2 regions of the Metapseudomonas phytobenefica genome follow, and region 2 is predicted to be linked to the other one. Evidence: predicted binding sites of a transcription regulator. Region 2 holds the regulator's gene; the other holds the start of a gene.
What was found. The regulator sigma-54, encoded in region 2, starts transcription at its own class of promoters, with help from an activator protein. The targets are predictions, from matches to a motif close to ANTGGCATNNANNTTGCTNT.

Region 1 (3,350 bases), on a different contig from region 2:
GGCGGCATCGTGCCTGTGTCTCCGTGCTTTTCTTCTAATGTTTTGTCAGGCCTGGCTGAGCGGGCGCTGCTGGCCGATTCTAGCGGTCGCACCCCGGCTGTCATAGAGGCTGGGCGTGTCGCCGCCACGCAGGATGCCGAGCATGCTGCCGACCGATGCACGATTGGCGCGGATCAGGCGGCCATTGCGCTCGTTGGCCGCCTTGCAACGTTCGAGCAGCTCGCCCAGTTCGTCGCTGCGCTCGAGCACGTCCTGGCCCTGGGCGAAGCGTTCGGCGAATTGCTGCAGTCCGGCGCGGTCGGCGCTCAGCTGGAGGCTGGCCAGAAGTTGGCTGCGCTGGCGGCCATGCTGGTCGAGTTGGGCGAGCAGGGGCTGCTTGTCGGCAAGCAGCTTCTCCAGGCGGACGAGATCGCGTTCGCCCAGGGCCTGGAATTCTTCGTCCAGCAGCTCAAGCAAACGCTGGGCGTGGCCGATATCGTCGGTGAACAGCTGAAGCAGGTTGGTTTCGTGCATACGCGCTCTGGGGGATCGGGCGTCCAGGTTCCCCAGCGCTGCCCGTGGACTAGCGCTGGGATTCGAAGTTCAGCAGCTTGCTGGCCACACGTTTGCTGTCGACCTGATAGGTGCCGTCGGCAATGGCCTGCTTGAGTTTTTCAACGCGCTCCTTGTCCACCACGGGAAGGTCGCGCAGTTTTTCGCCGGCTTTCTGCAGCATCTGAGCCTCGCTGCTCAGTTGCACGGACTCGCCGCTCTTGGCAGCCGGAGCCTGCTCGCCGGAGTTCTGGGCCGTAGCAGCCTGGCTGCTGGCGACGGTTTCGCTTTTGCTGGTCTGGGTGCTGCCGGTACGCCCCGTGTTGGCGGCGGGGGGGCCGTTATTGAGCCGGTTGAAGTCGATAGCCATGGTGCTGAACCTCGGACGCTGATTGGACGCTTACCGTTTTATCGGCCCTGTCCGGGATAACTTTAGAAAATTCTTTCGCACCGGCCGAGTGTAAGAAATCAGCCCGCTTCGGTGCCAGTGGATTCATGCCTACATGTCTACCTGAACCTGGCCGGGCGCCTTGACGCGGGCCCTGATCACGCGGCCGGAGCTCAGGTTGCGCACCCGGATCTGCTCGCCTGGCGCACCATTTGCCAGGGCCTCTCCCGGCATGTGGACATTGATCGAGGCGCTCGCCGCGCTGATCACCACCTGGTCGCCCTTGCTCACCACTTCGGCCTGCTGCAGGTGCAGCGGCGCCAGTACCTGGTCGGGGAGCAGGGCGCGTGTAGTCTTCTGGCCGATGATCTGCACCGGATCGGTGAGGAAGCCCTGGTTCAGGGTGCCTACGTCGCGTTCGGCGACCGCCACGTCCTGGACGGAGATCGGCGCTCCACGGCGCAGTGGCCGGGTCACCACCACCACCTCACGGTAAAGCCTGACCTGGGCCGGGACGAACACCGTCCACGGGGCGCTGCCATCGCAACGAATCCTTACCGTGACGCGTCCCAGCGGCTGGGCCGGGCTTTCCAGCCTGGTCGTCAAATCCTTGTCGCACTCCGCCAGGCGCAGGCGTGGGTCGAGGCGATTGACCTGGATTTCGCTGCGGCCCTGAATATTGCTCCGCTGCAGATATTCTTCGACGGCGAACTCAAGAAAACCTTCGGCTGTGCCGATAAGTACTTCAGGTGACGTCAGATTCGCACTCGACGCGGGGCTGTAGCCGAGACAGCACAAAGCGGGTAAAACAGCCGCAAGCGATTTGCGGCGTTTTGCCATCAAGTGTCGGAAAAGCGTCGTCATAGTGTTCATGCGAACATAGAAGCAAGGCTCGTGCCGCCTGCCAGGTTGAAGCAGGCGTTCAATGGCTTGTAACAGGAGTCTGGTCATGGCCGGTGTTTTGGATTCGGTTAACCAGCGTACCCAACTGGTCGGGCAGAACCGCCTGGAGCTGCTGCTGTTCCGCCTCGACGGATCGCAGCTCTACGGCATCAACGTGTTCAAGGTGAAGGAGGTGCTGCAATGCCCCCGCCTTACCCTGATGCCCAAGTCCAGCCCGGTGGTACGCGGGGTCGCCAATATCCGTGGGGGTACCATTCCGATTCTCGACCTGTCCATGGCGACCGGGCGCAGAGGCCTGGATGACCTGAAGAACAGTTTCGTCATCATCACGGAATACAACACCAAGGTGCAGGGGTTCCTGGTGCGCTCGGTGGAGCGCATCGTCAACATGAACTGGGAGGAGATCCATCCGCCACCCAAGGGAACCGGTCGCGAGCATTACCTGACGGCGGTAACCCGGGTCGACAAGCAGTTGGTGGAGATCATCGACGTCGAGAAGATCCTCGCCGAAGTGGCGCCAACTTCCGAGGTGGTGTCCGAAGGTGTGGTCGATATCGAGACCCAGAGCAAGGCCATCAGCAAGCGGGTCCTGATCGTCGACGATTCGTCGGTTGCACGAAAGCAGGTGATCCGCTGCCTGGAAACCGTCGGTGTCGAGGTCAAGGCCCTCAACGACGGGCGCCAGGCCTACAACTACCTGCGTGAGATGGTGGAGGAGGGCAAGGCGCCTGAGCAGGAACTGCTGATGGTGGTTTCCGACATCGAGATGCCGGAGATGGATGGCTACACCCTGACGGCGGAAATCCGCAACGATCCGCGCATGCAGAAGTTGCATATCCTCCTGCATACTTCGCTTTCCGGCGTGTTCAACCAGGCAATGGTGAAGAAGGTGGGGGCGGATGACTTCCTCGCCAAGTTCAAGCCCGACGACCTGGCGGCGCGAGTCGTGGAACGCATCAAGGCAACGGACGGGGGCTGATTCGGCCCCCTGGCATGGAAACAGATCGGTGAGGCGCCCTTAGTGTCTTCAGGCAATGTGGAGTTCGAGCAGTTCCGGGTATTCCTGGAAAAGACCTGCGGCATCCTGCTGGGCAGCAACAAGCAGTATCTGGTGTCCAGCCGGCTGAACAAGCTGATGGAGCAGAACGGCATCAAGACCCTGGGTGAGCTTACCCAGCGTATCCAGGGGTTCTCCCGGGGCGGCCTGCGCGAGCAGGTCATCGATGCCATGACCACCAACGAAACCCTGTGGTTCCGCGATACCTATCCCTTCGAGGTGCTCAAGAGCCGGGTTCTCCCCGAGTTGATCAAGGCCAACCCGAACCAGCCCCTGCGCATCTGGTCGGCGGCGAGTTCTTCGGGACAGGAGCCGTTCTCCATTTCGATGGCGATCGACGAGTTCGAGAAGATCAATCTCGGCCAGCTCAAGGCGGGCGTGCGCATCGTCGCAACCGACCTGTCCAGTTCCATGCTGGCTGCCTGCCGCTCCGGCGAATACGACAGCCTGGCCATGGGCCGGGGCCTGTCC
Region 2 (3,350 bases):
CGGTCCAGCATGCTGGCGATCTGGCGGAGCAGTTCAAGGTGCTCATCGGTGGCGGCTTCCGGGACCAGCAGGACGAACAGCAGGTCAACCGGGGCGCCGTCGATGGCGTCGAAATCGACTGGAGCATCAAGGCGCAGCACGGCGCTGATGGGCGACGTACAGCCAGTGAGGCGGCAGTGGGGAATGGCGATGCCGTTGCCGAAACCGGTGGAACCGAGTTTCTCCCGGGCTACCAGGCTTTCGAAGATGTCCTGGTTGTCGAGGTCGGGAAGGTCGCGAGCGACCAGCTTGGCGATCTGTTCCAGTACGCGTTTCTTGCTGCCGCCCGGCACGTTCACGAGGGAACGGCCGGGGGTCAGGATTTGCTCGAGTCGGATCATGGAGGAGGGGTCAGCGGGCAGTGGCACCCTGCTGGCGGTTCAATTGCTTTTCCTTGTGCTTGATCAGTTGGCGATCGAGCTTGTCGGTAAGCAGGTCGATGGCAGCGTACATGTCTTCATGTTCCGCGTTGGCAACGACCTCGCCGCCGGCGACGTGCAAAGTGGCTTCGATTTTCTGTTTGAGTTTCTCGACCTGCATGATCACCTGAACATTGGTGATTCGGTCAAAGTGGCGCTCCAGACGGTCGAACTTCTCGACAACGTAGTTGCGCAGGGCGTCGGTCACATCCAGTTGATGTCCACTGATGTTGACTTGCATACCGCTTTCTCCTTATTGCCCGTGTATTTAGAAACAGGCTAACGGGCCTGCCACCGGAACACTTTGGCGTGGGTCAATTTCCGCGTCACATCAGTCGCTTGCGTTCGCTGGAAGGGGCAATCCCAAGGGATTCGCGATACTTGGCTACTGTGCGACGGGCCACTTGAATGCCCTGTGCTTCCAGTAAACCAGCGATCTTGCTGTCGCTCAATGGCTTTTTCGGATTTTCCGCTGCGACCAGTTTTTTGATGATGGCGCGGATTGCGGTAGACGAGCATTCGCCACCTTCCGAAGTACTTACGTGGCTGGAGAAGAAGTACTTCAGCTCGTAGATTCCACGGGGCGTATGCATGTATTTCTGGGTAGTCACGCGCGAGATGGTGGACTCGTGCATGCCCACGGCTTCGGCGATGTCGTGCAGGACCAGAGGCTTCATCGCCTCGTCGCCGTATTCGAGGAAGCCGCGCTGGTGCTCGACGATCTGGGTGGCGACCTTCATCAGTGTTTCGTTGCGGCTCTGCAGGCTCTTGATGAACCAGCGCGCTTCCTGAAGCTGATTGCGCATGAAGGTGTTGTCGGCGCTGGAGTCGGCGCGACGGACGAAGCCGGCGTAGTGCGGATTGACCCGCAGGCGCGGCACGGCTTCCTGATTCAGTTCCACCAGCCAGCGTTCGTTGTGCTTGCGGACGATGACATCCGGCACCACGTACTCGGGCTCGCTGGCTTCGATCTGGGAACCGGGGCGCGGATTCAGCCCCTGGATCAATTCGATGACCTGGCGCAGTTCATCTTCCTTGAGCTTCATGCGGCGCATCAGCTGGCTGTAGTCGCGACTGCCCAGCAGGTCGAGGAAGTCACCGGCCAGGCGCTGGGCCTCGGCCAGCCAGCGAGTGCCCGGAGGCAGCTGGCGCAGTTGCAGGAGCAGGCATTCGCGAAGGTCGCGAGCGCCAACGCCGGCGGGTTCGAATTGCTGGATGCGATGCAGGACAACTTCCACTTCGTCCAGCTCGATGCCGAGTTCCGGGTCGAAGGCTTCGACGATCTCGGAAAGGGACTCTTCGAGGTAGCCGTCGTTGTTGATGCAGTCGATCAGGGTTACCGCGATCAGGCGGTCGGTATCGGACATCGGCGCCAGGTTGAGTTGCCAGAGCAGGTGACTCTGCAGGCTCTCGCCAACCGAAGTGCGGGAGGTGAAGTCCCACTCGTCGTCGTCATTGCTCGGCAGGCTGCTGGCGCTGGTCTGGTAGACGTCTTCCCAGGCGGTATCGACGGGGAGTTCGCTGGGAATGCGCTCGTGCCATTCGCCATCTTCGATGGCTTCGGCATTGGTCTCGACGCTGGACTCCTGGAAGCTGGCTTCCTGGTTGCCGGAACTGGGTTGCTGATCGCCTTCGGCCATGGGGTCGGAGGTGTCGAAATCGTCGCCATCCTCCTGCCGTTCGAGCATCGGGTTGGACTCCAGCGCTTCCTGGATCTCCTGCTGGAGGTCCAGGGTGGAGAGTTGGAGCAGGCGAATGGCCTGTTGCAGCTGCGGGGTCATCGTCAGCTGCTGGCCCATCTTGAGGACTAGCGATGGTTTCATGGCAGAGGGCTTAGCACCTTATTCGCCGGCGCTTGCGCGCCATCCACTACAGGGCGCCGAAGCGCCACCAGGAAGCAAATTATATGCCTGACCTTGAAGGATTTTTCTAGCCCGCGCAACCGGTCTTGTAGGCGCGGTTGCGGGAGACTACAGGCGGAACTCGTGGCCCAGGTAGACTTCCTTTACCAACTGGTTGGCCAGGATGGCTTCCGCATCACCTTCGGCGATCAGTTGTCCGTCACTGACAATGTAGGCGGTCTCGCAGATGTCCAGGGTCTCGCGGACGTTGTGATCGGTGATGAGTACACCGATCCCTTTCGCCTTGAGGTGATGGATGATCTGCTTGATGTCGCCCACGGAAATCGGGTCCACGCCGGCGAAAGGTTCGTCCAGCAGGATGAATTTGGGGGCCGTGGCCAGCGCGCGGGCAATTTCCACACGACGGCGCTCACCACCCGACAGGCTCATGCCGAGGCTGTCGCGGATGTGGCTGATATGGAATTCCTGAAGCAGGTTTTCCAGTTCCTTGCGGCGTGCGGCGCGGTCGAGATCCTTGCGGGTCTCGAGGATCGCCATGATGTTGTCCGCCACACTGAGCTTGCGGAAGATCGAGGCTTCCTGCGGCAGATAGCCGATGCCGGCGCGGGCGCGGCCATGCATCGGCTGGTGGGTGACGTCCTGGTGGTCGATCAGGACGCGGCCCTGGTCGGCCTTGACCAGGCCCACGATCATGTAGAAGCAGGTGGTCTTGCCCGCGCCGTTGGGGCCGAGGAGGCCGACGATCTGACCGCTGTCGATTGACAGGCTGACGTCGCGGACCACCTGGCGGCTCTTGTAGCTCTTGGCCAGGTGCTGGGCTTTGAGGGTCGCCATTACTGTGCTTTCTGCTCTTTCTTCTTCGGCTGGATGACCATGTCGATCCGCGGACGCGGAGTGGTCACGTTACCGCCGGTGGCGCGGCCTGCGTTCACGATCTGGCGCTGGGTGTCGTAGACGATCTTCTCGCCTTCGAAGGTATTGCCTTCCTGTACGACCTTGGCCTGGTCGAGCAGGATGATGCGCTCGTTGG

Region 1: flgA (flagellar basal body P-ring formation chaperone FlgA) is a predicted target of sigma-54. The motif match lies at 1,802-1,821, and genes of this name have one in related genera.

What each region holds. Positions count from the first base shown of each region.
Region 1 covers NZ_JBHZGM010000008.1:25,193-28,542, forward strand. The annotation lists gene ACFW0B_RS09065 (flagella synthesis protein FlgN) at 46-513, opposite strand; gene flgM (flagellar biosynthesis anti-sigma factor FlgM) at 563-901, opposite strand; gene flgA (flagellar basal body P-ring formation chaperone FlgA) at 1,031-1,759, opposite strand; gene ACFW0B_RS09080 (chemotaxis protein CheV) at 1,869-2,801, shown strand; gene cheR (protein-glutamate O-methyltransferase CheR) at 2,844-3,350, shown strand, end outside.
Region 2 covers NZ_JBHZGM010000001.1:369,262-372,611, reverse strand. The annotation lists gene ptsN (PTS IIA-like nitrogen regulatory protein PtsN) at 1-380, opposite strand, end outside; gene hpf (ribosome hibernation-promoting factor, HPF/YfiA family) at 391-699, opposite strand; gene ACFW0B_RS01730 (RNA polymerase factor sigma-54) at 785-2,281, opposite strand; gene lptB (LPS export ABC transporter ATP-binding protein) at 2,429-3,154, opposite strand; gene lptA (lipopolysaccharide transport periplasmic protein LptA) at 3,154-3,350, opposite strand, start outside.